DNA from 3 places in the Streptomyces sp. NPDC052773 genome. Region 1 is predicted to be linked to each of the others. Evidence: riboswitches for the same ligand, from Rfam matches in the RefSeq annotation. Region 1 holds a riboswitch; each other region holds the start of a gene.
What was found. Region 1 has a riboswitch for cyclic di-AMP ahead of ACIG0D_RS15655 (transglycosylase SLT domain-containing protein). Riboswitches for the same ligand answer to the same signal wherever they lie in the genome.

Region 1 (9,469 bases):
AGGTGCTTCCAATTGGGGGTGAGCGAGTCGGGGGCGTCCGGGCGGAACATCCGGCCGACGTTGCGGGCGTGATTCTCCGAGGCGTAGAAGTCGACGTAGTCGGCGACCTCGAAGGGCAGATGCAGGGTCACCGACGACAGGGGGTGCATCAGCGGGGCGACGGTCTCCCGGTGGGACGGCACGGTCACCCACGCGGTCAGCGCGCGCCGTACGTCCGACCAGGTGGTGCGGCCGGCCGCGAGCAGCGGGTTGAGCGTGGGCCGGTCGAGCAGCGAGGCGTACGGGGAGCCGAGCGCCACGGCCGCCGCGCCCGCGTCGAGCACATGGTCGCCGAGCCGCACGCCGACGGTCCGCCGCTCGGACCCGGCGGGCGAGAACACGCCGTACGGAAGGTTGTGCGGACCGAAGGGGTCGCCCTCGGGGACATCGAAGGGGGGCATGGGGTGCTGCCTCACTTTCGTACGTGCGGTCCATGCGGTCGCGCCACACGTTACGGCGGTGATCCCCGTTTGGGCAGTGCCGTCATCGCCGTGGTGTCCGCGGGCCCGGGCAGGCGGAGAAGCCGCGCCCGCCGGGCTCCGGCGAGGAGCGGACCGCGCGGACGCCGCCTGGGGGTGAAAACCGGACGGCGGAAAGGGAGTTGAGGGTGAGCGGGGCGGGCGCCGGGTCCGTATTCTCTGATCATGGCCGCACCCATCGCATATGCCGCGCGCACCGCGTACTCCCTCATCGCCACCGACCTCGACGGCACCTTGCTGCGCGGCGACGACACGGTCTCCGACCGGTCGCGCGCCGCGCTCGCCCGGGTGGCGGCGGCCGGCGCCCGGCATCTGGTGGTGACCGGACGGCCGGCCCCACGGGTGCGCCCGCTCCTGGAGGACCTGGGCTGCAGGGGACTCGCGGTGTGCGGACAGGGGGCGCAGCTGTACGACATCGACGCCGACCGGCTGCTGTGGTCGGTGACCCTCGACCGGGAGCTGGCGGAGACCGCGCTCGGCAAGATCGAGGCCGAGGCGGGGCAGGTGTACGCGGCGGTCGACCAGGACGGGGTCGACGGGCTGACGCTGATCGAGCCGGGCTACCGGATGCCCCACCCCACCCTGCCCGCGGTGCGGGTCGGGCGGCGCGACGACCTGTGGGGCGAGCCCATCAGCAAGGTGCTGCTGCGCCATCCCACGCTGTCCGACGACGAGTTGGCGGCGGTGGCCCGTTCGGTGGTCGGCTCGCTGGCCACCGTCACGATGTCGGGGCCGGGCACGGTCGAGCTCCAGCCGTGCGGCATCACCAAGGCGACCGGCCTCGCGCTGGCGGCCGACCATCTGGGGCTGCGGCCCGAGGACACCCTGGCCTTCGGGGACATGCCGAACGACATCCCCATGTTCGACTGGGCGGCGCACGGCGTCGCCATGGCCAACGCCCACCCCGAACTCAAGGCCGTCGCGGACGAGATCACCCTCTCGAACGAGGACGACGGCATCGCCACCGTCCTCGAACGACTTTTCGGTGAAACGGTGAGCCCGGCTCGGCCGGTGAGTCCGGCTCAGGCCATGAGCCGGCTCAGGCGGTGAGCCCGGCTCAGCCGGCGGAGGCCGGGCTCACTCGGTGAGCGTGGCTCAGTACGCGCCGAAGACGTTGTCGATGGAGCCGTAGCGGTCGGCCGCGTAGTTGCAGGCGGCCACGATGTTCGCGACCGGGTCGTACGGGTCGTACGCCGTGCCGGGCACGTGGTACGCCGCGAACGTCGGGTCGATGACCTGGAGCAGGCCCTTGGACGGGGTGCCCTTGGCGGCGTTGGAGTCCCAGAGGTTGATGGCGTTCGGGTTGCCGGACGACTCACGCATGATGTTGCGGTAGATGCCGTCGTAGCTGCCGGGAATACCGTGCTGGGCCATGATCGACATGGCCTGGCGGATCCAGCCGTCGAGGTTGTTGGGGTACGCCGTGGCGGCGGTCGCCGCGGCCGGGGTGGCAGCGGCGGCGCCGGTCGCGCCGATCAGCGGCAGCGCGAGCACGGCGACACCCGTGCCGGCGACGGCGAGGGTGCGGGCGAGACGGGTGCGGCGGCCCTTGACCGGCTGGTCGGCGGCGGACAGGGGCTGAGCGGGCACACGTGCGGGCATGGTGAACGTCCTCTCCCACGCCTGCGAGGTGAGCTGTCGGGTTCGGGCGGGGAGATGCCCGGCCGCGCGCCACAGCGCACGACTTCACCCCAAGCCGCCCCGGGCGATGCCCGGACCGGCGTGTTACCTGGGTCCCCCGCTCCTGCCGTACGAGTGAGTTCGTGGTGGGTGAGGCGGGCGGCGGCAGGATTCGGCGTCCGCCCGACGGACCCGGAACGTATGCGAGAGCCCGTGTCCGGAACAAGTACCGGATTCACTTATCGCGCCCGTTGACCATGATCGGCGCGTTTGGCGTACTTGATCCTTTTCTCCGGATCGGAGCCAACTGGCAGGAGCCGGTGGGGATCTGACGAGGGAACTGTGTGGAGCCTGTGACCTGGCTGCCGTGAGTCAACTCACGCTGGGGAGCAAAAACAGCAAAACGGGCAATAAGTTCAAGACGTGCCATGTCTGCCGCGGGAGCGGAACCCCTTATGGAGTGCGCGTCGTTGTCGTATGAGGGTCGGTCGGCGGGAACCGGGGAACCGGAGGAGTCGGGGGACCGGAGGAGTCGGGAGTCCGGGAGTCGGAGGAGCCGGAGAAAGAGGGAGGGAGGGGGAGAGGCGGTAGTCATGCGCATGTCACCACCGGAGATATCCCTTCTTATCAGCTGATCAAAAACATTCCGGGCGTGATCCGATACCGCCCGTGCTGTAACCGTGGGCGGCATCGGTGATCGAAACGTGACCGGATACGCTGACTTGAGTGAAGGCAGCGACGTATCGACAAACCGCGTAATCGCCAGTAGACACCAGCAGACAGGAGACCCCTCGTGACCGTCGTCGGGCCGTTCGGGCTGAGCGTGCGGGACCAGGCTCTGGAAGCCGATGTCCAGGCCGGATTGGCGGCTGTCGAGGAAGGGTTGCTCGAAGCCACCAAGAGCGAGGTCCCGTTCATCACGGAGGCCGCGCAGCATCTGGTGCGGGCCGGCGGGAAGCGGTTCCGGCCGCTGCTCGTGATGCTCGCCGCCCAGTTCGGCGACCCCTACGCGCCGGGCGTGGTGCCCTCCGCCGTCGTCGTGGAGCTGACCCACCTGGCGACGCTCTACCACGACGACGTGATGGACGAGGCGGCCGTGCGGCGCGGTGTGCCCAGCGCCAACACGCGGTGGGGCAACTCCGTCGCGGTCCTCACCGGCGACTTCCTCTTCGCCCGCGCCTCGCACATCCTCGCCGACCTCGGGCCCGAGGCGGTCCGGGTGCAGGCCGAGGCCTTCGAGCGGCTGGTCACCGGGCAGATCCTGGAGACCGCGGGCCCGCAGGACGGTCGCGACCCGGTCGACCACTACCTGGACGTGCTCGGCGGCAAGACCGGCTCGCTGGTGGCCGTCTCCTGCCGGTTCGGCGCGATGATGTCCGGCGCCGACGAGTCCGTCGTCAGCGTCCTCACCCAGTACGGGGAGCGGCTCGGCGTCGCCTTCCAACTCGCCGACGACGTGCTCGACATCGCCTCCGACTCCCACGAGTCCGGCAAGACCCCGGGCACCGACCTGCGCGAGGGCATCGCCACGCTGCCCGTGCTGAGGCTGCGCGAGCAGGCCGCGCGCGGCGGACGCGCCGAGGACGTCGCCCTGTGCGAGCTTCTGGAATCCGACCTCAGCGACGACGCCCGGCACGCCCGGGCGCTGGCCGCCCTGCGGGCGCACCCGGCGCTGGAGCAGGCCCGGCGGGACACCGTGCGGTACGCCGAGGAGGCGCGCGCCGCGCTGGCCCCGCTGCCGGAGTGCGACGCGAAGCGGGCGCTCCAGGAGCTGTGCGACGCGGTGGTCCACCGCGCGGGCTGAGCCCCGCCGGGCCGCACCGCGACCGTGGCCCCTGCCGTGATCGTGACCCGCACCGCGATCGCGGCCCCACCGCGACCGTGGCGCGCACCACGGCCATGACCCGCACCGCGATCGTGGCCCCCCAACCGCGATCGTGACGCCCACCACGGCCGTGGCCCGCACCGCGCCCCCACCGCGACCGTGGCGCGCACCACGGCCATGACCCGCACCGCGATCGCGGCCCCCACCGCGACCATGACCCCCACCGCGACCGTGACCCGCACCACGCCCGTGGCCCCACCGCGACCGTGACCCCTACGGGTCGGGGGAGATCCCGGCCCGCCGTGTCATACCCCAGCAGTACGCGGAGTTGATTCCGCGGTCTGACGAAAGCCGTGCCCGCTTTTGGTCAGATGGGAGGCACGGAAGGAAGCCACGGAAAAGCCACCACTCCTCACCCAATCGGGTGAGAATGGGCGGGCCGACGACGGAGGTAGGGCACACATGGCACCGTACGAATCCGACGACAGCACGACCGCACGGCGGCGCAAAGCCGTCCGGTACGTCGTTCCGGTCGCGGTGGTGGGGGTGGCGGCCGGGACCATCGGGCTCGTCCCCGCCCTCGCCGACTCCGGCAGCCCCGACCTGCCGGAGATCACCGCGCAGCAGCTCATACAGAAGATCGCCGAGTCGGACGTCGAGCGGCTGTCCGGCACGGTGAAGATCGCCACGGACCTGGGCCTGCCCGACCTCGGCGGCCTCGAGGGCGCCCTCGGCGGCGCGGCGCCGACCGCGCCCGGCGGCGGGGACGGCTCCGCAGCGGACCCGTCGGCCAAGCTCACCGAGCTGGCGACCGGCACGCACACCCTGCGCGTCGCGGCCGACGGCCCGGACCGGCAGAAGCTGTCCGTGATCGAGAACGCCGCCGAGTACAGCCTCATCCACAACGGCAAGGACGTCTGGGGTTACGACAGCGCGTCCAACGAGGTCTTCCACGGCACCGCGGACGAGTCCGGCCGGCCCGCCGCCGAGTCCCCCGCGACCCCGAAGGACTTCGCCGAGCAGGCGCTGAAGGCGGTCGACGACACCACCTCCGTCACCGTCGACGGAACCGCGCAGGTCGCCGGGCGCGACGCCTACAAGCTGCTCATCGAGCCGAAGCAGTCCGGCTCCACCGTCGGCGCGATCCGCATCACCGTGGACGCGAAGACCTGGCTGCCGCTGAAGTTCACCCTCACCCCGGCGAGCGGCGGCGCCGCCGTCGTCGACGCCGGCTTCACCCAGATCAGCTACGCCAAGCCCGCCGCTTCCACCTTCGACTTCACCCCGCCCAAGGGCGCGAAGGTCACCGAGGAGAGCGAGGCCGAGCGGCAGCACCTCATCCCCAAGGGTGAGGACGATCCGGCCAAGGGCTTCGACAAGGACCTGGGCAAGGGCTTCGAGGACGGCTCCGAGGGCATGAAGGTGATCGGCGAGGGCTGGAACTCCGTCGCCGTGTTCGACACCGGCGGCCCGGGCCTGCCGAGCGGCGACGAGGTCGGCGGCGACCTGGGCGGCTTCCTCGACTCCCTCGGGGACCAGGTCAAGGGCGACTTCGGCTCGGGCACGGTGTTCGAGACCCGCCTGATCAACGCCCTGATCACGGACGACGGCAAGATCTACGCCGGTGCCGTCACCAAGGAGGCGCTGGTGAAGGCGGCCGACGCGGATCGGTAGACCGGCCCCACGGAACGACTCGGCCCGAGTGAGGGAGCCCATGCGCGAACCGCCCGCCACGGCAGGGGACGACCACGCCGACCGGAACGACCACGCCGACCGGAACGGCCACGCCGGTCGGAACGGCCACGCCGGTCGGAACGGCCACGCCGGTCGGAACGGCCACGCCGGTCGGATCGGTCCGGACGGTCGCGACGACCCGGACGGCGTCATCGTCACCCGTGCGCTCACCAAGCGCTACCGCGGCGGGCAGCTCGCCGTCGACGGTCTGGATCTGACCGTCCCGGCGGGCAGCGTCTTCGGCTTCCTCGGCCCGAACGGCAGCGGCAAGACCACCACCATCCGCATGCTCATGGGCCTGATCGAACCGACCTCCGGCACGGCGCGGGTGCTCGGCCGGCCCATGCCGCGGGCCGCCCGCGCCGTACTGCCACAGGTCGGTGCCCTCATCGAGGGCCCGGCCCTGTACGGCTTCCTCTCCGGCCGCGACAACCTCCTGCGCTACGACGCCGCCGACCCGACCGCCGACCCGCGCACCCGGCGCGCCCGCGTCGCCGCCGCGCTGGACCGGGTGGGGCTCACGGCGGCGGCGGGCAAGAAGGCGAAGGCGTACTCCCTCGGTATGAAGCAGCGCCTCGGCCTCGCGGCGGCCCTGCTCCAGCCCCGCAGGCTGCTCGTCCTCGACGAGCCGACCAACGGCCTCGACCCGCAGGGCATGCGCGAGATCCGCACCCTCGTGCGGGAACTGGCCGACGACGGCACCACCGTCTTCCTCTCCTCCCACCTGCTCGACGAGATCGAGCAGGTCTGCACCCATGCCGCGGTGATGGCGGGGGGCCGCCTGATCACCCAGGCCACGGTCGCCGACCTCGCGGCCGGGCTGCGCGGCCGGCTGGTCGTGACCACGCCGGACACCGGGGACGCGGCGCGGGTGCTGAAGGAGAGAGGGGTCGCGGACGTCGTCGTGGAGGGGGAGCGGGTGAGCGCGGAGGCGCCCGAAGGGGAACTCGGCGACCTCAACGCCGCGTTGGTCACAGCGGGGGTCCGGGTGCGCGGCTTCGGGGTCGAACGGGCCTCGCTGGAGGACGCGTTCGTGGCGCTGACGGGGGAGGGGTTCGATGTCGCGGGCTGAAGCCACGGTGGCGCGGGCCGACGCCACGGCGCCGGGCGGGCGCGCGCCGCGCCCGCTGTGGTCCCTCGGCCTCTTCCGCAGCGAGCTGGTCATCACCTTCCGGCGCTGGCGCACCCTCGCGCTGCTCGGGGTGCTGGCGGCCGTGCCCGTGCTGGTCGGGATCGCCGTGAGGATCGAGACCGGTGACGGCTCGTCGGTCGGCGGCGGGGGCGGCGGAGGCGGCGAGGGCCCGGCGTTCATCGCCCAGGTCACCAACAACGGGCTGTTCCTGGTCTTCACCGCGCTCGCCGCGACCCTGCCGTTCTTCCTGCCGATGGCGGTGGGCGTGGTGGCGGGCGATGCGCTGGCAGGCGAGGCCAACGCGGGCACGCTGCGCTACCTGCTGGTCGCCCCGGCCGGCCGGACCCGGCTGCTGCTCACCAAGTACGCCACCATCATGGCCTTCTGTCTGGCCGCCACCCTCGTGGTCGCGCTGTCCGCGCTGACGGTCGGGGCGCTGCTGTTCCCGCTCGGCGACCTCACCACCATCTCCGGAACCCGGATCGGTTTCGCCGAGGGGCTGGGCCGCGCCCTGCTGATCGCGCTGGCCGTCGCCGCCTCGCTGACCGGGATCGCGGCGCTCGGCCTGTTCGTCTCGACGCTCACCAACAGCGGCATCGCGGCCATGGCGACGACCGTGGGCCTGCTCATCACGGTGCAGATCCTCGACCAGATACCCCAGCTGGACGCCCTGCACCCGTACTTGTTCTCCCACTACTGGCTGTCCTTCGCCGACCTGATGCGCGAGCCGGTCTACTGGGACGACCTGGCCAGAAACCTCGGCCTCCAGGCGCTGTACGCGGCCGTGTTCGGCTCGGCGGCGTGGGCGCGGTTCACGGCGAAGGACATCACCGCCTGAGGCGCGGGCGAGACTCACCCCTGCCGGGGGACCCGGGTTCAGCGCCGCTCGGGGAAGCGGCTCAGCCCCGCTCGGGGAAGCGGCTCAGCCCCGCCCGGGGAAGCGGGCGAGCGGGGCCTCCCGCGCGAAGAAGGTCTTCGCGCGGGCCAGCGCCTCGGTGTCGTTCAGTACGTCGCCCGGCTTGCTGCCGTTGCCGAGCAGCACCCCGCCGAAGCGCATCCCCATGTACGCGGCCGAGTGGTTGAGGGTGCCGATCAGCGGCTCGGCGACCTCGGCCTCGGTGGCGAGAGCGGTGACGCCCCACAGGGTGCGCCCGGCCATCGCCGCCCGGAAGTCGACGCCGGGGGTGCGCAGCCAGGCCGACCAGTGGTCCAGGTAACGCTTGGTCTGCGCGGACACCGAGTACCAGTACAGCGGCGAGGCGATCACCAGGTCCGTCGCGGCGAGCGTGGCGTCACGCAGGAGGGTGACGTTCTCGTGCTCGGGGCGGGGGCCGTCGCCGGAGTGCCGGCGGTCCTCGAAGTCCGGCAGCGGGTGCTCGGCGAGGTGGATCCAGCGCTGCTCGACGTCGCCGGAAAGCTGTTCGGCGGCCCGGCGGGCCAGCAGTTCGGTGTTGCCGTCCCGGCGGCTGCTGCCGAGCAGGAAAAGAAAGCGACGGGCCATGGGATCCCCCTGTGGACGAGCTGATGCCGGGCATCATATGCACCTGCATGTATTCGCCGTCCAGCCCGCCGTCCGGCCTCGCCGGGCGGCTCTTGAGACGAGGCTGTGACGCCGCGGTGACCGGAGCACCGTGGGGAAGCGGAGAGACTCGACGATAGGGTCCAGGGTCCGCCGACTCGCGGACGCGTTTCGATTGAGGGAACCGATGTCTCGACTCAGCCGCGAGCAGCAGCAGGAACAGCAGCGCGACGGCGCGCCTCCGGCTGCACCGGTCGACGTCCGCGTCTTCGCCGCCGACGGAAGTGGCGGCGGCAGCGGTGACGGCACCGCCCCGGGCCCCGGCGCGGTGACGGTCGACGGGACACCGCTCCTCCCCGCCCCGGGTGAGGAACCGCAGCAGTCCGTCCTGAACCACCTCCACCGCATCGCGCTCAGCACCGGCCGACCCATCCTCGCGACCATCCACGACGAGCGCATCGGCTACGTCGTCCCCCTCCAGGTCGACCCGGACGGCTCCAGCCGCTTCACGAACCGGCCGTCGCGGACGCACCCGTCGCCCGCCCCGGCCCCCGCCCCCGCCGTCAGCCCGGGTGCCGCCGCGCCCCCCACGGGCACCTTCGGCCCGCCGCCGGTCATGGCCACCGAGCCGCACCCCGCGCCGCTCCCCGCACCCACCCACCCCACGGTCAACCTCAACCCCATCGCCCCCGCCCCCAAGCCCACGCCTGCCCCCGCCCCCAAGCCCACGCCTGCCCCCGCCCCCAAGCCCACGCCTGCCCCCGCCTCCACCGCCACCGCCACCCCCACCCCGCCCCGAGGTTTCGACGCCGTCGCCGAAGCCGTGCTCGGTGACGACGCCCCCGAGTCCGCCGCGGAGCGGACACCGCTGACCGAGCCCCTGGCCCGCATCGGCGAGGCGGTGAAGGAAGGCCGGATAGACGACGCGTCCACGCTCGCCGACCAGGCGCTGCGCGACGGCACGGCGCTGCTGGGACCGGAGCACCCGGAGATGCTGCGGCTGGGCGAACTGACCGCCTACGTCGCCTACCTGGCCGGTGATCCGCTCCGTGCCTTCCGGCTCTCCGTCGACCTGGTGCACGCCCGCCGCCGTACCGGCGACGCGGAGGCGGCGTACGGCA
Region 2 (9,469 bases), on a different contig from region 1:
CGTCCACGCCGCCCACTCCGCGGTCGACCACTTCGACCACGGCCCCGAGCACACCGAGGCCTTGCGGATCCGCTCCGACGTTCTCCAGATGGCCGGCCGCTATCTCACCCAGGTCCGCGCGTACGACCTCGCCCACATCGCGCTGCGCGACGCCATCGAGGACGCCGCACGGGTCAAGGACATGGGGGGCGTTGCCGCGGCCGTGTACCAGCAGGGCTGGCTGCTGATGCGGCAGGGGCGCCTGGACGAGGCCGAGCAGGTCAGCATCGCCACGGCGGACGCCGTCGAGCCCCGGATCTCCCGCGCCACCCCGCAGGCGCTCGGCGCCTGGGGGAAGCTGCTGGTGCACGGCAGCGCTGCCGCCGCCCGCAACAACCGGCCCCAGGAAGCACGCGAGATCCTTCGGCTGGGCCGTACGGCGGGGGCCGCACTCGGCGGCGGGCAGGCTGTCGCGGTGTCCTCGTGGGGGCGGTTCGACTGGCGGACGGTCGCGTTCCAGGGCATCGAGAACCAGTTGGTGGCGGAGAAACCCGACCGGGTGCTGCGCCTGTCTGAGCGGATGCCCAAGCCGGCCGACGCGAAGGGACGGCTGTTCATGCGCCGTCACCTGCTGGACGTGGCGCACGCCCACGTGATGCTGAAACAGACGGACGCGGCGACGGACATCCTGGGGTCGCTGATGGACGACACACCGCAGTGGCTGCGGCACCAGCGGATGGCCGCGGACACGTTCCACGAGCTGCTCCGGAGGAGCAAGCGGCGCAGCCTGACGTCGAAGCAGCGGGACCTGGCGGCGTTCTTCGGCACCCAGTGATAAGGGGCACGTTCCGTGTCCGCTCCCGGTGGGCCGCCGCCGCGCGGGCCACGGAACGTGTCTGTCCGCCCCCACCCCCGCCGATTACCTTCGGTGACGCGATGATCACCCAAAACGCGGAGGTGAGAGGCATGCCGCCCAGCGGTACGACCGCCCCCCTGGACATCAAGACCATGCGCGCCGCCGCGCGCGCCCTGCTCGCGGAGGGCGCCGAACTCCCCTCGGAAGACGAGCTGGAGACGCTGACCCTGCGGCTGCGTGGGCACCTCATGCTGGCCCTCCCCGTGGTCGAGGCGCTGGCCGACGCCTTGCCCGAGGACGACGCGCCGCGCGCCTGCGCGAACGTCGCCGTCATGGAGACCGCACTCGCCTCAGCGTGCCGCCGGGCCGTACGCTGCGCGCGCGGGTCGCGCACGCCCAGCGGCTGGCCCGATCCGTCAACACGCTGTGCGACCACTACGAGAACCTGAGCGGCGGGCCTCCGGTCGTGCTCAACCCTCAGCGGGCCGCACTCCTGCGACTGTGGAACCACTGCCTCGACTGTGAGACCTGCACGGCCACGGACGAGCACGGCGTCAACGCCGACCTGAAGTGCCCGGCCGCCGACGCGCTGTACGAGGAGTATCGGCGAGCACCACGGCACCAGGACCTCTCGACCGCCCGAGGGGGGAGGCCGTGACCCTCCAGGGGCGGCCGATGGACCTCGGCCTGCCCCTGGACCCGCCGGCCGCACGACCGGACTGCGCGGTGTGCCAGGCCCTCGCCAGGCAGCGCGCGGAGGCCGCGGCGCGGGCGACCACTCGCGGGTCACCGACTGCAACGTGGAGATCCGCAATCACCACACCCCCAAGAGGTCCGCATGACCTCAGGGTGAGGGCACCCCCCGCCTCCGGATACCGTCGACGGCGTGACCGACCAGCCCCACCCCCCGACCCCCGCCCCCGCGCTCTTCACCTGGGAGTTCGCCACCGACCCCTACCCCGCGTACGCCTGGCTCCGTGAGCACGCCCCCGTGCACCGGACCCGGCTGCCCAGCGGGGTGGAGGCCTGGCTGGTCACCCGGTACGCCGACGCCAAGCAGGCGCTCGCCGACCAGCGGCTGTCGAAGAACCCCGCGCACCACGACGAGCCCGCGCACGCCAAGGGCAAGACGGGCATCCCGGGGGAGCGCAAGGCGGAGCTGATGACGCATCTGCTCAACATCGACCCGCCGGACCACACCCGGCTGCGCCGCCTGGTTTCCAAAGCGTTCACGCCCCGGCGCGTCGCGGAGTTCGCGCCGCGTGTGCAGGAGCTGACCGACCACCTCATCGACCGGTTCGCCCGCACCGGCTCCGCCGACCTCATCCACGAGTTCGCCTTCCCGCTGCCCATCTACGCCATTTGCGACATGCTGGGCGTACCGCGCGAGGACCAGGACGACTTCCGGGACTGGGCGGGCATGATGATCCGGCACGGCGGCGGCCCGCGGGGCGGCGTGGCGCGCTCGGTGAAGAAGATGCGCGGCTATCTCGCCGACCTCATCCACCGCAAGCGGGAGGCCCTGCCCGCCGAACCCGCCCCCGGCGAGGACCTGATCTCGGGTCTCATCCGCGCCTCCGACCACGGTGAGCACCTGACCGAGAACGAGGCGGCGGCGATGGCGTTCATCCTGCTGTTCGCCGGTTTCGAGACCACGGTCAACCTCATCGGCAACGGCACCTACGCCCTGCTCACCCACCCGGAACAGCGCGAGCGCCTCCAGCGCTCCCTGGCGGCCGGCGAGCGCGGCCTGTTGGAGACCGGGGTCGAGGAACTCCTGCGCTACGACGGCCCGGTGGAGCTGGCCACCTGGCGCTTCGCCACCCAGCCGCTCACCATCGGCGGACAGGACATCGCCCCCGGCGACCCGGTCCTCGTCGTGCTCGCCGCCGCCGACCGCGACCCCGCCCGGTTCGCCGACCCCGACACCCTGGACCTCGCCCGCCGCGACAACCAGCACCTGGGCTACGGGCACGGCATCCACTACTGCCTGGGCGCCCCGCTGGCCCGGCTGGAGGGCCAGACCGCGCTCGCCACCCTCCTCACCCGCCTCCCGGATCTGCGCCTGGCCGTCGACCCCGCGGAGCTGCGCTGGCGCGGCGGCCTCATCATGCGCGGACTGCGTACGCTGCCGGTGGAGTTCACCCCCGAGCGGTGAGGACGCGCGCGGCTGCGCCCGCGGTTCCCGGCGCGACCAGCGAGCCTGCCCCGCCGTAAAGGTGACACACCCTCACCTCTGTGATCTTCACGTGATCTGTGCGGCATTAACTTGTGACAAGTGATCGTCTGCCTATACGTTCACCCATCAACGCGGCGCCGAGCGTCACAGCAGCGGTGCCGCGCTTCACCGTTGTCTCGCGAAAGGTCCCCGCATGCTCTCCGGGAACGGTCGTCACCGTCGCCCCCGCCAGGCCCCGGCCCTCATCGTCGCGGCCGGAGTGACCGGTTCCGCCATCGCCATCCCGCTCCTCGGCGCGACCAGCGCGAGCGCCGCCGGCGGAGCCACATGGGACAGGGTCGCGGAGTGCGAGAGCGGCGGCTCCTGGAGCGCGGACAACGGCAACGGCTACTACGGCGGTCTGCAGATATCCCAGGAGAACTGGGTGAAGTACGGCGGCCTCGACTACGCGGAGAGCCCCGACGTGGCCAGCCGTTCGCAGCAGATAGCCGTGGCCGAGAGAATCCTGGCCGCCGAGGGCGTGGCGGCCTGGCCCACCTGCGGTCTGCTCGCCGGCCTCGACGGCGACTCCGCGTCGCCCGGTGTCGACACCGGTCTCGCGGCTGACGCCGCGTCGGGTGCGACGGCCACGCCGGACGCCGACGACTCCTCGACGAGCCCCGAGTCCGGCTTGTCCGACTCGTCGGAAAACTCTGGATCCTCGGAAACGGCCGAATCCTCCGATTCCTCCCTGTCTTCCGGTGGTGCCGGCGCCTCGGAAGATGCCGAATCGTCCGGTTCTGGCACGACTTCGCCGTCCCCCGCCGCCACCGACGGTGCGTCGTCGGGTGACGCACGGGGAGAGGGTGACTCTCCTTCGGCCACCACCAAGAACGACGAGTCGGACAAGTCCGGCCAGAACGCCCCTTCTTCGGGCACCGGCGAAAGCGGCTCCACCGGCACTGGGCGCCACCGCGGTGACAGCGCCGAGGAGGAGGCCGCCGACAGTCGTACGACCGAGCCCTCCGGGCGGCACGCCTCCCGTGACTCCGCCGCCGCCCGCGACGCGGCCGACGGCACCTACACGGTCCGCTCCGGCGACAGCCTCTGGGGCATCGCCGACTCCCTTGACCTGCAGGGCGGATGGTCCGCGCTCTACGCCGAGAACAAGGCGACGGTCGGCGCCGACCCCGACCTCATCCTCCCCGGTCAGACCCTCGAGGTCGGGGTTGAACCGGGAGAAAAGTAGCGGGACTTCAGCATACGGTTCGCGGTGAATGTCCGTTATAAACATGGTGAGAGATAGGTCTCAGAAGCCCTGATCGTCTTTGAAATTCCGCTGATCGCGTGGCTACGGTCAAAGCCGCTCGTCACCGCGAGCCCCGGCTGCCGCAACGCCGAATCCTGCCAGCGGCGCCCGGGAACAGTCGTCGCTTCAAGCGCCGTAGGCAGGAGCGGGGGACCCAAGGTAAGTGCCGGGCCCGGCCGTTGAGGAGACTCGACACCGGAACCGGCTTGGGGTGAAGCCGCAGCTCGCGAGAGCCGCGGCCGGGCAACTCAACCGGCCCGAACCCGACAGCTCACCTCGTAGGCGTCGGTGAGGGGATCGATCCATGCTGTTTTCCAGCAAGGGCAAGCACCGTCGTCCGTCCAAGGCCACCCGCGCCATCGCCATCGCCGGTGTCGCCGGCGCCGCCGTCGCCGGCCCGCTGATGGCGGCCGGCAACGCCTCCGCCGCCACCGCCGCCGAGTGGGACGCCGTCGCCCAGTGCGAGTCCGGCGGCAACTGGTCCATCAACACCGGCAACGGCTACTACGGCGGCCTGCAGTTCTCCGCCTCCACCTGGGCCGCGTACGGCGGCACCCAGTACGCCGCCACGGCCGACCAGGCCACCAAGGAGCAGCAGATCGCCATCGCCGAGAAGGTCCTCGCGGGCCAGGGCAAGGGCGCGTGGCCGCACTGCGGCGTCAACCTCTCCAGCGCTCCGTACAACGGCGGCTCCGCCGAGAGCACCGGCTCCACCGCCGCCCGCGAGACCGAGGAGCAGCCGGCCTCCCGCTCCGCCGAGCGCCCGGCCGCCGAGCCGGCCCAGAAGGCCGAGAAGACCGTCACCACCCCGACCGGCAAGAAGGTCGAGAAGGGCGACGGCGAGTACAAGGTCGTCAAGGGCGACACCCTCAGCACGATCGCCGAGGAGCACGACGTCAAGGGCGGCTGGCAGAAGCTGTTCGAGCTGAACAAGGACATCGTCGACGACGCCGACGTCATCTACCCGGGCCAGCAGCTGCACCTCAAGTAAGAAGAGAGCAGCGGCACGTCCGCAGACTCCCCGCCCCGGCGCGTCTCCCCCGTACGCGCCGGGGCGGGGTCATGTCCGGCCGCGCGTCCGCCGCCTGGCCGCCCATGTGTTCGCGGCGCCCGCCTGCCGTGTCCGCCGCCCGCCCGCCCCGCCCGAGACGGCGGATTTTCCGAAACGGTCTTTGTTCCGTTCGGAAACAATTTACTCTCGGTTCCGTCCACGGGGTGGGCGGTCGGCTGGCCGATCCCCCGGAGCCGGTTAGGCTCGTCTCGCAGAGCCACACCCGCGGTTCTGCCAACCGCGTCACATCCACGAAGGAGATGCTCGTGCCGTCCATCGACGTCGTCGTAGCCCGGGAAATCCTGGACTCCCGAGGCAACCCCACGGTCGAGGTCGAGGTCGGCCTCGACGACGGCAGCACGGGTCGTGCCGCCGTCCCGTCCGGCGCCTCCACGGGCGCCTTCGAGGCCATCGAGCTGCGCGACGGCGACTCGAACCGCTACCTCGGCAAGGGTGTCGAGAAGGCCGTCCTGGCCGTCATCGAGCAGATCGGCCCGGAGCTGGTCGGGTACGACGCCACCGAGCAGCGCCTGATCGACCAGGCCATGTTCGACCTGGACGCCACCGACAACAAGGGCTCGCTCGGCGCCAACGCCATCCTCGGCGTCTCGCTCGCCGTCGCGCACGCCGCCTCCGAGGCCAGCGACCTGCCGCTCTTCCGCTACCTGGGCGGCCCCAACGCGCACCTGCTCCCGGTGCCGATGATGAACATCCTGAACGGCGGCTCGCACGCCGACTCCAACGTGGACATCCAGGAGTTCATGATCGCCCCGATCGGTGCGGAGTCCTTCTCCGAGGCCCTGCGCTGGGGCGCCGAGGTCTACCACACCCTCAAGAAGGTGCTGAAGAACCGCGGCCTGTCCACCGGCCTCGGCGACGAGGGCGGCTTCGCCCCGAACCTCGGCTCCAACCGCGAGGCCCTGGACCTCATCCTCGAGGCCATCAAGGAGGCCGGCTACACCCCCGGCGAGCAGATCGCCCTCGCCCTCGACGTGGCCGCGTCCGAGTTCTACAAGGACGGCTCCTACGTCTTCGAGGGCAAGAACCGCTCGGCCGCCGAGATGACCGAGTACTACGCCGAGCTGGTCGACGCCTACCCGCTGGTCTCCATCGAGGACCCGCTGTTCGAGGACGACTGGGAGGGCTGGAAGACCATTACCGCCCAGCTCGGTGACAAGGTCCAGCTCGTCGGCGACGACCTGTTCGTCACCAACCCGGAGCGCCTGGCCAAGGGCATCGAGGAGGGCGCCGCCAACGCCCTGCTGGTGAAGGTGAACCAGATCGGCTCGCTCACCGAGACCCTGGACGCCGTCGAGCTGGCCCAGCGCAACGGCTACAAGTGCATGATGTCCCACCGCTCCGGCGAGACCGAGGACGTCACCATCGCCGACCTCGCCGTCGCCACCAACTGCGGCCAGATCAAGACCGGCGCCCCGGCCCGCTCCGAGCGCGTCGCCAAGTACAACCAGCTGCTGCGCATCGAGGAGATCCTCGACGACGCCGCGGTGTACGCCGGCCGCAGCGCGTTCCCCCGCTTCAAGGGCTGAGCAGCGCTCGCGTAGGAAGCGTCGTACGTACGTCCCCGTACTCGGTCCCGTACCGTGTGCGGGGACGTACGCGCGTGAACGGGAGGCGGGACGATGGCCGTGAAGGACCGGGACCGGTTCTCCACCGCGACCAGGATCAGACTGCTCGGCGAGCAGACCGCCGCCCGTGTCTACCGCTCGCAGACCAAACGGCAGGCCCGCCGCTCCCGGCTCACCGGCCGGGCCGCGCTGCTCGCGCTGGTGGTCTGCTCCCTGGTGGTGGCGCTCGCCTACCCGATAAGGCAGTACGTCGCCCAGCGCGCCGAGATCGCCGACCTGGAGCGGGAGCAGCGGCAGGCGCGGGAGCGCGTCGAACGGCTGCGCGACCAGAAGGCGCGGTGGCAGGACGACGCGTACGCCGAGCAGCAGATCCGCAAACGGCTGCACTATGTGATGCCCGGCGAGACCGGGTACGTGGTGATCGACCCGGACGCGGCCAAGCAGTCCCGCACCGACACGGGCGGGGCCGACCGCCCCTGGTACTCGAACGTCTGGGACGGCGTCGACAAGGCCGACGCCGCCGATGTCCCGGACCGTTGAACGGACGAAGAAAGACAGGCATGGAAACTCCCGCCCGCCGCCCGACCACCCCCCCTGAAGGGCAGCGCTCCGCGCTGACGCTGTTTGATCTGCCGCCCACCCCGCGCACCGAGCCCACCGACGCGGACGTCGAGGCCTTCAAGCAGCAGCTCGGCCGGCCGCCCCGCGGGCTGCGCGCGATCGCGCACCGCTGCCCCTGCGGGCAGCCGGACGTCGTGGAGACGGCCCCGCGGCTGCCCGACGGCACGCCCTTCCCGACGCTGTACTACCTGACGTGCCCCAAGGCCAACTCGGCCATCGGCACGCTCGAGGCGAACGGCGTCATGAAGGAGATGACGGCCCGGCTGGAGAGCGACCCCGAGCTGGCCGCCGCCTACCGCGCCGCGCACGAGGACTACATCCGCCGCCGCGACGAGATCGAGGAGCTGAAGGGCTTCCCCAGCGCCGGCGGCATGCCGGACCGGGTCAAGTGCCTGCACGTCCTGGTGGCCCACTCGCTGGCCGCCGGACCCGGCGTGAACCCGCTCGGCGACGAGGCCCTGGCCATGCTGCCCGAGTGGTGGCGCAAGGGCTCCTGCGTGACCCTCACCGGTGAGGAGGCCGGACAGTGACCCGGGTGGCCGCCATCGACTGCGGTACGAACTCCATCCGCCTCCTGGTCGCCGACTGCGACCCGGAGACCGGCGAACTGGCGGAACTGGACCGCCGTATGACGATCGTGCGGCTCGGCCAGGGCGTCGACCGCACCGGGCGGCTGGCCCCCGAGGCGCTGGAGCGGACCTTCGCGGCCTGCCGCGAGTACGCCGCCGTCATCAAGGAGTACGGCGCCGAGCGGCTGCGGTTCGTGGCCACCTCCGCCTCCCGGGACGCCGAGAACCGGGACGAGTTCGTGCGCGGCGTCGTGGACATCCTCGGGGTCGAGCCGGAGGTCATCAGCGGTGACCAGGAGGCCGAGTTCTCCTTCACCGGCGCCACCAAGGAGCTGACCGGCCACGACCACCTGGAGCGGCCCTTCCTGGTGGTCGACATCGGCGGCGGCTCCACCGAGTTGGTCGTCGGCGAGGAGCATGTGCGCGCCGCCCGCTCCGTGGACGTCGGCTGCGTCCGGATGACCGAGCGGCACCTGGTGACGGACGGCGCGGTCACCGACCCGCCCACCGAGGAGCAGGTCGCGGCCATGCGCGCCGACATCGAGGCCGCCCTCGACCTGGCCGAACGGACGGTGCCGCTGCGCGAGGCGCGCACGCTGGTGGGCCTGGCCGGATCGGTCACGACGGTCTCGGCGATCGCCCAGGAACTGCCGGAGTACGACTCGGCGGCCATCCACCACTCCCGGATCTCCCACGACAAGGTCCGCGAGATCACCGACTGGCTGCTGCACTCCACCCACGCCGAGCGCGCCGCCGTACCGTCCATGCACCCCGGCCGGGTCGACGTGATCGCCGCCGGCGCCCTCGTCCTGCTGGCGATCATGGAGCGGATCGGCGCGGAGGAGGTCGTGGTGAGCGAGCACGACATCCTGGACGGCATCGCCTGGTCCGTCGCGTGACGGCAGTGCACTGACGCGCGGGAAGTCCACCTACCGGGCCGACGACCCCGACGACCCGCGCTTCGGGCGGTGGTCCGGCCCGCCGGGAAGGGTGCCGTCGGCGACCCCGCCGACGGCACCGACCCCCTGGTCAGAGGCCTCTGGTGAGCAGTCGGTGACCACGTTTGAGCGGCCTTCGGGACCCCGCGGTGACGCCGCGTCGGGAAAGTTCGTGAAGTTCTTCACAAGGAATTTGGTCCCTGAGGGCCGTCGAACGCCTTCGGTTGCCCCGTTCGGGGGGTCGACTGGCCTTTGAACATGTTCAGAACAGGGGGTGGGGCGCCTTCGAATCACGCGGTCCGCGGACTGTTTCCGACGGCTCACGAGGGGCTCCGCGACCCAGAGAGGCAGCTCACGCGGCATTGACAACGGTGTGGGCGGGGTCACGGTTCCCGCACTTAG
Region 3 (9,469 bases), on a different contig from region 1:
CCGTACGGACCACAATCCCGCCATCCGGAAGAATGCCCCTTAACGCTTGGGATGCGGCGAACTACGCTGGGTTTACGAATGCCGCGTGGTTATGCCATCGCGGCAGCCGTCTGTGTCGAGGGGTGGCGCATGTCCAGGGAGCAACGCGGGCCGAACGAAAAGCTCGGCGCCGTTCTCGCCCTCGCGGGAATCAGCAACGCGGGACTCGCCCGCCGCGTCAACGACCTTGGCGCACAACGCGGGTTGACGCTTCGGTACGACAAGACGTCGGTGGCCCGCTGGGTGTCCAAGGGCATGGTCCCGCAGGGTGCCGCACCGCACCTCATCGCGGCCGCCATCGGCCAGAAGCTCGGCCGCCCGGTGCCGTTGCACGAGATCGGCCTGGCGGACGCGGACCCCGCGCCCGAGGTCGGCCTCGCCTTCCCCCGGGACGTCGGCCAGGCGGTGAAGTCCGCGACCGAGCTGTACCGCCTCGACCTCGCCGGCCGCCGCGCCGGCTCCGGCGGCATCTGGCAGTCGCTGGCGGGCTCCTTCGCGGTGAGCGCCTACGCGACGCCCGCCTCGCGGTGGCTGATAACCCCGGCCGACAGCTCGGTGGCGCGCGAGGCGAACCCCGCGGAGGGCTCCGGCGCACCGATCAAAGTCGGCCACAGCGATGTGCGGAAACTGCGCGAGGCCGCCGAGGACGCCCGCCGCTGGGACTCCAAGTACGGCGGCGGCGACTGGCGTTCCTCCATGGTCCCCGAGTGCTTACGCGTGGAGGCCGCCCCGCTCCTGCTGGGCTCCTACTCCGACGAGGTCGGCCGCGCCCTGTTCGGCGCCGCCGCCGAACTCACCCGTCTCGCGGGCTGGATGGCCTTCGACACCGGCCAGCAGGAGGCAGCCCAGCGGTACTACATCCAGGCCCTGCGCCTGGCCCGCGCGGCGGCCGACGTCCCCCTCGGGGGATACGTCCTGGCGTCGATGTCGTTGCAGGCCACCTACCGCGGCTTCGGTGACGAGGGCGTGGACCTCGCCCAGGCGGCCCTGGAGCGCAACCGCGGTCTGGCCACCGCCCGCACCATGAGCTTCTTCCGCCTCGTCGAAGCCCGCGCCCACGCCCGCGCGGGAGACGCCCAGGCGGCCGGCGCGGCCCTGAAGGCGGCGGAGAGCTGGCTGGAGCGCGCCCGCCCCGGCGACCACGACCCGTCCTGGCTGGCCTTCTACTCCTACGACCGCTTCGCCGCCGACGCGGCCGAGTGCTACCGCGATCTGAAGGCCCCCCGCCAGGTCCGCCGCTTCACCGAGCAGGCCCTGTCGAAACCCACCGAGGAGTTCGTGCGCTCGCACGGCCTGCGGCTGATCGTCGGCGCGGTCGCCGAACTGGAGTCCGGCAACCTGGACGCGGCCTGCGCCCAGGGCGTCCGGGCGGTCGAGGTCGCCGGGCGGATATCGTCCGCGCGGACCACGGAGTACGTGAAGGACCTCCTGCACCGCCTGGAGCCGTACGGCGACGAGCCGCGCGTCGTGGAGCTGCGCGAGCGGGCCCGCCCGCTGCTCATGGCCCCGGCGTGAGACCGGTCGCACAGCGGCCCGCCTCCCGGGTTTGAGGGCATTGTCAGTGGCGCAGTGCACTATCGAAGCCGGGAGGTGGAGCAGGTGCGGAAGATCGCCTACGACTGTGACGTGCTGGTGATCGGCGGCGGGATCGTCGGCCTGTCGACGGCGTACGCGATCACGCGCCGGGCGCCGGGCACGCGGGTCATGGTGCTGGAGAAGGAGGCGGGCCCGGCCCGGCACCAGACGGGCCGCAACAGCGGCGTCATCCACAGCGGCATCTACTACCGCCCCGGCTCCCTCAAGGCGCGGTACGCGGTCCGCGGCGCCGCCGAGCTGGTCAAGTTCTGCGCCGAGTACGACATCGCGCACGCCGTCACCGGCAAGCTGATCGTCGCCACCGACCGCGCCGAGCTGCCCCGCCTGCACGCCCTCGTGCAGCGCGGCCGGGAGAACGGCATCCCCGTGCGGGAGCTGGGCGCGTCCCAGATCGCGGAGTTCGAGCCGGAGGTGCGCGGCCTCGCCGCCATACACGTCGGCACGACCGGCATCTGCGACTTCACCGGCGTCGCCCACCGGCTGGCCACCGCGTCCGGCGCGGAGATCCGGTACGGCGCGAGGGTCGTCCGGGTGGACCGCCGCCCGGAGCTGGGCGTGGCCGTGGAGACCGCCGACGGCGCGGTCGTGCGGGCCCGCGTCCTGGTCAACTGCGCCGGGCTGCACTGCGACGAGATCGCCCGGCTGGCCGGGGACGACCCACAAATGCGGATCATCCCGTTCCGCGGCGAGTACTACGACCTGCGCCGGCCCGAGCTGGTGCGCGGGCTGGTCTATCCCGTGCCCGACCCCGCCTTCCCCTTCCTCGGCGTCCACCTCACCCGCGGTATCGACGGCAGCGTCCACATCGGCCCCAACGCGGTCCCCGCCCTGGCCCGCGAGGGGTACGGCTGGGGCGTCGTCCGGCCCCGCGAGCTGGGCACCACCCTGGCCTGGCCCGGAGCCTGGCAGCTGGCCCGCCGCCACTGGCGGTACGGGGCGGGGGAGCTGCACCGGTCGGTGTCCAAGGCGGCGTTCACCGAGGCCGTCCGCAGACTGCTGCCCGCCGTCACCGAGGCGGACCTCGCGCCGGCGGCGGCGGGCGTGCGCGCGCAGGCGGTGCTGCGCGACGGGACGCTGGTCGACGACTTCCTCATCCAGGAGGCCCCCCGCACGGTGCACGTCCTCAACGCCCCCTCCCCCGCCGCGACGGCGTCCCTGCCCATCGGCCGGGAGGTCGCCCGCCGGGCCCTGGCAGCCCTGGAGGAGCGCTGAGCACCACACCGGTTCCGGCCACCCGACCCCGTAGACTCGATGCCACTGTGTCTGACTCCCTGAACGCCGCCCCCGCCCCCCGCCGCCCCAAGGGTGCGCCCCGGTTCCCCGAGGGTCCCCAGGCGGACCCCGCCGGCTCGCACTTCGAGCGGCGCATCCGGAGCTTCCAGCCGAGGCGGAGCCGGGTGACCGCGGGGCAGGCGGACGCGCTGAGGCGGCTGTGGCCGAAGTGGGGATTCGACATCGACGGCAGCCGGGTCCTCGACCTCGCCGAGCTGTTCGGGAACGACAACCCCGTCGTCCTGGAGATCGGCTTCGGCATGGGCGAGGCCACCGCGCAGATGGCCGCCGCCGACCCCGGCACCAACATCCTCGCGGTCGATGTGCACACCCCCGGCCAGGGCAACCTCCTCGGCCTCGCCGACCGGGGCGGCCTGACCAACATCCGCGTGGGCAACGGCGACGCCATCATCCTGCTGCGCGAGATGCTGGCCCCCGACTCCCTCGACGGTCTGCGCGTCTACTTCCCCGACCCGTGGCCCAAGAAGCGCCACCACAAGCGGCGGCTCATCCAGCCGGCGTTCCTGAGCCTCGCCGCGACCCGGCTGAAGCCCGGCGCGATCCTGCACTGCGCCACCGACTGGGAGCCGTACGCGGAACAGATGCTCGAGGTGCTCACCGCGCACCCGGACTTCGAGAACACCCAGGCCGACGGCGGTTTCGCGCCCCGCCCGGAGTTCCGTCCGCTCACCCGTTTCGAGGGTCAGGGACTGGACAAGGGTCATGTCGTGAACGACCTGCTCTTCCGCCGCGTACCACACACAACGTCAGCTCAGCCTCCCGCCGACGCCTGATCCACCGCGGGCGGCTCCGTCCCTCGTAAGGGTCAATGCCGTGGCCAGCAGTCCCCCGTACCCCACGCCCCCCGGTGCCTCCGTCCCCGTCGCGGGGGCGCCCCGGCCCGCGCACTGGTGGCAGCGCCCCTGGGTGCGCTACGGCGCGCTCATCACCCTGCTCGCGCTGTCCGGGCTCGTCATCCTCGCCCTGGTGCGCGAGGAGACCGGCACCGAGGGGTTCCTGGTCGGTCTGGGCCTGGCGGTCCTGCCCGTCCCGCTCCTCATAGCCGCGTTCCGCTGGCTGGACCGGGTGGAGCCGGGCCCCTGGCGGAACCTGATCTTCGCGTTCGCCTGGGGTGCCTGCGCCGCGGCGCTGATCGCGATCGTCGCCAACAGTTTCGCGACCCAGTGGATAGCGACGGCGACCGCCGACCCGGCCGGCGCGGACACCCTCGGGGCGACCGTGATAGCGCCGGTCGTGGAGGAGTCCGCGAAGGCCGCCGCGATCCTGCTGCTCTTCCTCTTCCGCAGGCGGGACTTCACCGGGATCGTCGACGGCGTGGTCATAGCCGGGGTGACCGCGACCGGGTTCGCGTTCACCGAGAACATCCTCTACCTCGGCACCGCCTTCGGCACCGACCAGCTCTCCGGCGACAGCGGCATCGCCTCCGTCACCGCCGCCACCTTCTTCGTGCGCGTCGTGATGTCCCCGTTCGCGCATCCCCTGTTCACCGTCTTCACCGGCATCGGCTTCGGTATCGCCGCCCTGTCCGGGCCCCGCCAGCGGATGCGCCGCCTGCTGCTGCCGCCGTGCGGCCTGCTGCTCGCGATGGGCATGCACGCGCTGTGGAACGGCTCGGCGAGCTTCGGCGGCTACGCGTTCCTCGCGGTGTACGCCGCGTTCATGGTGCCCGCGTTCGGGCTGCTGACCTGGCTCGTGATCTGGACCCGGCAGCGGGAGCTGCGCACCGTGCGCGACGAGCTGCCCGCGTATGTGGCCGCCGGCTGGCTGGGCCCGGCGGAGCCCTTCGCGCTCGGCTCGATGCGCGCCCGCCACCTGGCCCGCGACTACGCCCGGCACCACCTCGGCAAACCGGCGGCCCGCGCGGTCACCGAGTACGAGTCGTACGCGACGTCGCTGGCGTTCCTGCGGCACCGGGGGCGCAGCGGCCGGGCCGGCGCGGACTTCGTCCTGCGGGAGCGGGAGCTGCTGCACGAGCTGTGGCGGCGCCGCGAGGTGGCCCGCCCGGCGCTGGAGTACGCGGCGCGCGTGACGGCCCCGCCGGTGCCGGTGATGATGCCGTGGCCGATGCCGGGCCCCGCGGGTCCGTACCCGGGGCACCGGCCGCCGTACCCGCAGTACCGCCCGCCGCATCCCGTGCAGCGGACGCCGCACACCGCGCACCCGGCGCCGTACCCGGCCTACAACCCGTACCGGACGTGACCGGTCGGCATGCCGACCGGCAGCCCTGACGTCGGGGGGTTGCCGTCAGGACCGCCGGGGACCGGAAGAGGAACCGGGGTTCGGAAGAGAAAGAAGGAGAGGGAGCGGGCGTCCGCTCAGGGCGTGAGGCCCTTGCTCCGCAGCCAGGCCATCGGGTCGAGCGCGCCACCGGCCCCGGTGTGGACCTCCATGTGCAGATGCGCGCCGCTGACGTTGCCCGTGGCGCCCACGCGGCCGATGACCTCGCCCGTGGTGACCTTCTGGCCCACGCTGACGCCGATCGACGACTGGTGGGCGTAGAGGATCTCGGTGCCGTCCTCCAGGGTGAGGACGGTCTTGTAGCCGTACGGCCCGTCCCAGCCGGCTTCGGTGATGGTGCCGGAGTGCACGGCCTTGATGAGGGTGCCGGTGGGCGCGGCGAAGTCGAGGCCGGTGTGGTAGCCGGAGGACCACATGGCGCCGGCCTGGCCGTAGCTGGCGGTGAGGACGTAGGAGGAGGTCGGCAGCGTGTACTGCTTGGCCAGCTCGGCCAGGCGCTCCGCCTCGGCCTTCTTGCGGGCCTCTTCCTCGGCGGCCTTCTTCGCGGCGGCGGCCTTGGCCTCCGCCTCCTTCTCCGCCTTGGCGGCGGCCTCGGCGGCCTCCTTCTCGGCGGCGGCCAGCGCCTCGGCGGCGGCCTTGGACTCGACCTGGTCCTGCTGCTGCTCGGCCTGCGCCATGATGCGGGCGCGCAGCGCCTCGCCGGCGTCGGTGGTGCCCTGCCCGGAGTCGGCGGCGGTGACCCCGATGCTGCTGAGCGGGGTGGCGGCGGCCTCGGGGGCCTCGGCCTCGGTGTCGTCGGAGATGAGCGAGCCGACGTTCGGCAGGTCGGGCATCGAGATGGACACCGGCGGCTTGCCGGTCTGCGCGGTGGCCATGCCGCCCGCGCCGACGGCGGCTATGACACCGACGCCCAGGACGGTGGAGCTGCGGGCGAGTCCGCCGCGCTGCTTGGTGACGCGATGCCGGCCGCGTACGGGGCGAATGGATTCCGCAGTGGGGTTCCATTCCTCCCACGGGCCCTCGTCGGTGCGCTGATCGCCGTACACGAAGGTGTCGGCGGGGTCGGCGGTGCGCTGGCCGGGCACGAACGGGGCCCCGGGGGCAGGCCGGTTGGACGCCACGTGGGCGTACTCCTTTCCTTCCTTCTCGCCTACCGGGTTAGCTGACGGGTTCGGAGCAGGAAGGTCTCCTACGCGCGTAAACAAGCCGTGCCCTGAGCGGTTTTCAGCCGCGTGTGGACTCGACCCCTTACGCCCGATTCACCCCAAGGTGGTGGTTCCCCGGTTCCCTCACGGGATTCGGCGCGTGCGCACGGAGCCGCCTCTTGTGACGGCTGGGACGACCGCGCTGCGTTATCGGACGTTAATAGAACCAGGGGGTGATTTCCAAGCCGTTCCGCTTGATCATTACGGTTCGCCGGGTGGACGTAGTGCCCACGAGCGGCGAAAACCGGGCGAGTTGACCCTCACTCAGAATCACTTCAGCAGCGTTCTCGTTTTTGATGGTGACTCAGATGTTATGCGGAGTGGGGTTGCTCGTTTACTCCCGGTGACAGCGGAGGGCCGCCGTACGGCGAGCAGGGCCGCCGAAAACACTCAGGGCCGGAACCCATCTTCATGGATTCCGGCCCTGAGCCTTCAGTAGCGGGGACAGGATTTGAACCTGCGACCTCTGGGTTATGAGCCCAGCGAGCTACCGAGCTGCTCCACCCCGCGTCGTTGACACCAGTGTACGCCATGCGCGGGACCCCTCGCGCCAGAGGTAGTTTCCCTGGAAAGCGAACCAGGATCCCGCCGTCTCCAGATGGGTGCGCCGATGCCCTACCCGTACGTCCTGCTCTCCGCCGCCGTCTCCCTGGACGGCTGTCTGGACGACACCGGCCCCGAGCGTCTGCTGCTGTCCGGCCCCGCCGACTTCGACCGGGTCGACGAGGTCCGCGCGTCCGTCGACGCGATCCTGGTGGGCGCCGGCACGATCCGCGCCGACAACCCTCGGCTGCTGGTCTACTCCGCCGAGCGCCGCGCGGCCCGGACGGCGGCCGGGAAGCCGGAGTACCCGCTGAAGGTCACGGTCAGCGGCTCGGGCGACCTGGACCCGCAGGCGCGGTTCTGGCACACCGGCGGGGAGAAGATCGTCTACACCACCCCGGAGGGCGCGGAACGCCTGCGGGCGTCGGGCATCACGGACACGGCGTACGTCGTGCCGCTGGACGGCGACTGGGACTGGCGCACGGTCCTCGCGGACCTGCACGACGTCCGCGGCGTACGGCGGCTGATGGTCGAGGGCGGCGGGACGGTCCACACCCAACTCCTCCAGCAGGGCCTGGCAGACGAGCTCCAGCTCGCCCTCGCGCCCCTCTTCGTCGGCGATCCGGAGGCGCCCCGTCTGTTCGGCCCCGGCCCCTACCAGCCGGGCCGGCTGCGTCTGGTGGAGACCCGCCCGGTCGGTGACGTGGTCCTGGTGCGCTACCAGCCGACCGCTCCCGGCACGGGCACGACGGCGGTGGCCGCGGACCACCACTGGCTGGCCCAGGCCTGCGCCCTGGCGGCGCAGTGCCCGCCCTCCGCGTCCGCCTTCAGCGTCGGCGCGATCGTCGTCGCCGCGGACGGCACGGAACTAGCCCGCGGCCACTCCCGGGAGGGCGACGACCCGGTCGTCCACGCGGAGGAGGCCGCCCTGGCGAAGATCGACCCCGCGGACCCGCGGCTGCCCACCGCCACCGTCTACAGCAGCCTGGAGCCCTGCACCCGCCGCGCCTCCCGGCCCCGCCCCTGCGCCGGTCTGATCCTGGACGCCGGCGTCCGCAGGGTCGTCACGGCGTGGCGGGAGCCCGACACCTTCGTGGCGGACGCCGACGGCGTCGGGGCGCTCACGGCGCGGGGCGTGGACGTCGTGGTGCTCCCCGAGTACGCCGAGACGGCCCAGGCGCCGAACCGCCATCTGCTGAGCTGACCCGACCCGCGGACCGTCACCGCGCCCGGTCAGCACGCCCGGTCACGAGCCCGCCCCCTCCTTCCCCTTCCCTCCGGGACGGAGGACGTCGTACAGCGCCAGCGACAGCGCCATGTACCGGTCCGCCGCCGTGGCCAGCTCGCTGAGGCCGCGCTCGGTGACCGGGTCCGATCCGGCGGCCAGGCCGCTGCGGCAGATGCCGCCGCCGCGCTGGGCGAGTTCGGCGATCGCCGCCCAGTCGGCCGCCTCGGGGACGTCGACCGGCGGAGCGGGCAGGCGCGCGGCCTGTGCCCCGTCCACGGACCAGAAGGCGCACACCGGGGCGTACACATCCTGGGGATAACCCCGCGCGGGCGGATGCCGGGCCAGCGCGTCCCGCAGGGCGCGGTAGTCGGCCGCGTACGCGTTCATCGCGGTCTGGCCGCCCCGCTCCAGCCAGTCCCGCAGCCGCTCCCGCTGCCGCGCCTTCTCCCGCGCCTGGGCGCCCTGCCTGCCCTGCGCGGTCGACGGGTCCGCGAACGCCTCCAGCTCCCGCTGGCCGCTGAGCAGCAGCACCGGTGCCAGGCAGGCCACGACGACGTACGCCCGCCGCAGCGCCAGGCGCCGCCTCCGGACCCGGGGCGGCAGCGGCGGCAGCGCCCGCAGCGCGAGCACGACCGGCACCGTCAGCGCGGCGGCGGGTACGGCCAGGGCCGACAGCCGGGGCAGCAGCATCAACCGGGTCAGGTCCCACACGGGCCCCGGTCGCGGCTCGCAGCCGGCCCACAGCGTGGTCAGACCGGGCACACAGCCCTCGGCCGCGGTGAGTGCCGTCGCCGTGAGGGTTCCGGCGAGCAGGCTCAGCGCCGCCGCGCCGACGGCCCGCGCGGGCCACCAGCCGCCCCGGGCCCGCAACGCCACCACCACGGCCGTGACCGCCGCCGCCGTGACCAGCGCCACCGCCGTCCAGAGCATCACCTCCGGCAGCCAGCCACCGCGCAGCGCCTCGGCCTTCGACGGCCGCACCCCCGACAGCACCGCCCGGCACACCACGACCGCGACGACCGCGCCCCCGGCGCACACGGCGGCGGCCGGCAGCCGGCGCCGCGCGGGCCTCACCCGTTCCCCGGGTACGGACGCGCGGCGGCCGTACGACCGTTTCCGCCGGCCCCACCGGATCCGCACCGGACGCCGGCTCACCGCCGCCATCAGCAGCGCGGTGACCGTCACGGCGTAGAAGCCGAGGCCGAGTCCGTGCGGGCCGAGGTGGAGATGGACCATGAGCCATCCGGCCCGGCTCTCCCACACGCAGGTCGAGACCACCGCCTGCGCGCCCGGCACGCAGCCGTCGGCGGAGGCGAGGACGAAGGCC

Region 2: linked by a shared signal. The riboswitch ahead of ACIG0D_RS10100 (transglycosylase family protein) and the one ahead of ACIG0D_RS15655 (transglycosylase SLT domain-containing protein) in region 1 are both predicted to bind cyclic di-AMP.
Region 3: linked by a shared signal. The riboswitch ahead of ACIG0D_RS17390 (M23 family metallopeptidase) and the one ahead of ACIG0D_RS15655 (transglycosylase SLT domain-containing protein) in region 1 are both predicted to bind cyclic di-AMP.

The regions. Positions count from the first base shown of each region.
Region 1 is NZ_JBITZX010000006.1:130,959-140,427, forward strand. It holds gene fahA (fumarylacetoacetase) at 1-440, opposite strand, end outside; gene ACIG0D_RS15650 (HAD family hydrolase) at 684-1,568, shown strand; gene ACIG0D_RS15655 (transglycosylase SLT domain-containing protein) at 1,614-2,120, opposite strand; cyclic di-AMP (ydaO/yuaA leader) riboswitch at 2,126-2,290, opposite strand; gene ACIG0D_RS15660 (polyprenyl synthetase family protein) at 2,932-3,942, shown strand; gene ACIG0D_RS15665 (outer membrane lipoprotein carrier protein LolA) at 4,426-5,637, shown strand; gene ACIG0D_RS15670 (ABC transporter ATP-binding protein) at 5,678-6,769, shown strand; gene ACIG0D_RS15675 (ABC transporter permease) at 6,756-7,667, shown strand; gene ACIG0D_RS15680 (flavodoxin family protein) at 7,752-8,330, opposite strand; gene ACIG0D_RS15685 (tetratricopeptide repeat protein) at 8,536-9,469, shown strand, end outside.
Region 2 is NZ_JBITZX010000003.1:465,577-475,045, forward strand. It holds gene ACIG0D_RS10075 (helix-turn-helix domain-containing protein) at 1-814, shown strand, start outside; gene ACIG0D_RS10080 (DUF6415 family natural product biosynthesis protein) at 946-1,284, shown strand; gene ACIG0D_RS10085 (hypothetical protein) at 1,302-1,493, shown strand; gene ACIG0D_RS10090 (cytochrome P450) at 1,722-2,993, shown strand; gene ACIG0D_RS10095 (transglycosylase family protein) at 3,208-4,242, shown strand; cyclic di-AMP (ydaO/yuaA leader) riboswitch at 4,424-4,602, shown strand; gene ACIG0D_RS10100 (transglycosylase family protein) at 4,607-5,293, shown strand; gene eno (phosphopyruvate hydratase) at 5,620-6,900, shown strand; gene ACIG0D_RS10110 (septum formation initiator family protein) at 6,994-7,479, shown strand; gene ACIG0D_RS10115 (DUF501 domain-containing protein) at 7,500-8,090, shown strand; gene ACIG0D_RS10120 (exopolyphosphatase) at 8,087-9,028, shown strand.
Region 3 is NZ_JBITZX010000007.1:15,634-25,102, forward strand. It holds gene ACIG0D_RS17370 (MFS transporter) at 130-1,554, shown strand; gene lhgO (L-2-hydroxyglutarate oxidase) at 1,609-2,847, shown strand; gene trmB (tRNA (guanosine(46)-N7)-methyltransferase TrmB) at 2,895-3,701, shown strand; gene ACIG0D_RS17385 (PrsW family intramembrane metalloprotease) at 3,742-5,127, shown strand; gene ACIG0D_RS17390 (M23 family metallopeptidase) at 5,244-6,287, opposite strand; cyclic di-AMP (ydaO/yuaA leader) riboswitch at 6,299-6,480, opposite strand; tRNA gene ACIG0D_RS17395 (tRNA-Met) at 6,808-6,881, opposite strand; gene ACIG0D_RS17400 (dihydrofolate reductase family protein) at 6,982-8,118, shown strand; gene ACIG0D_RS17405 (M48 family metalloprotease) at 8,161-9,469, opposite strand, start outside.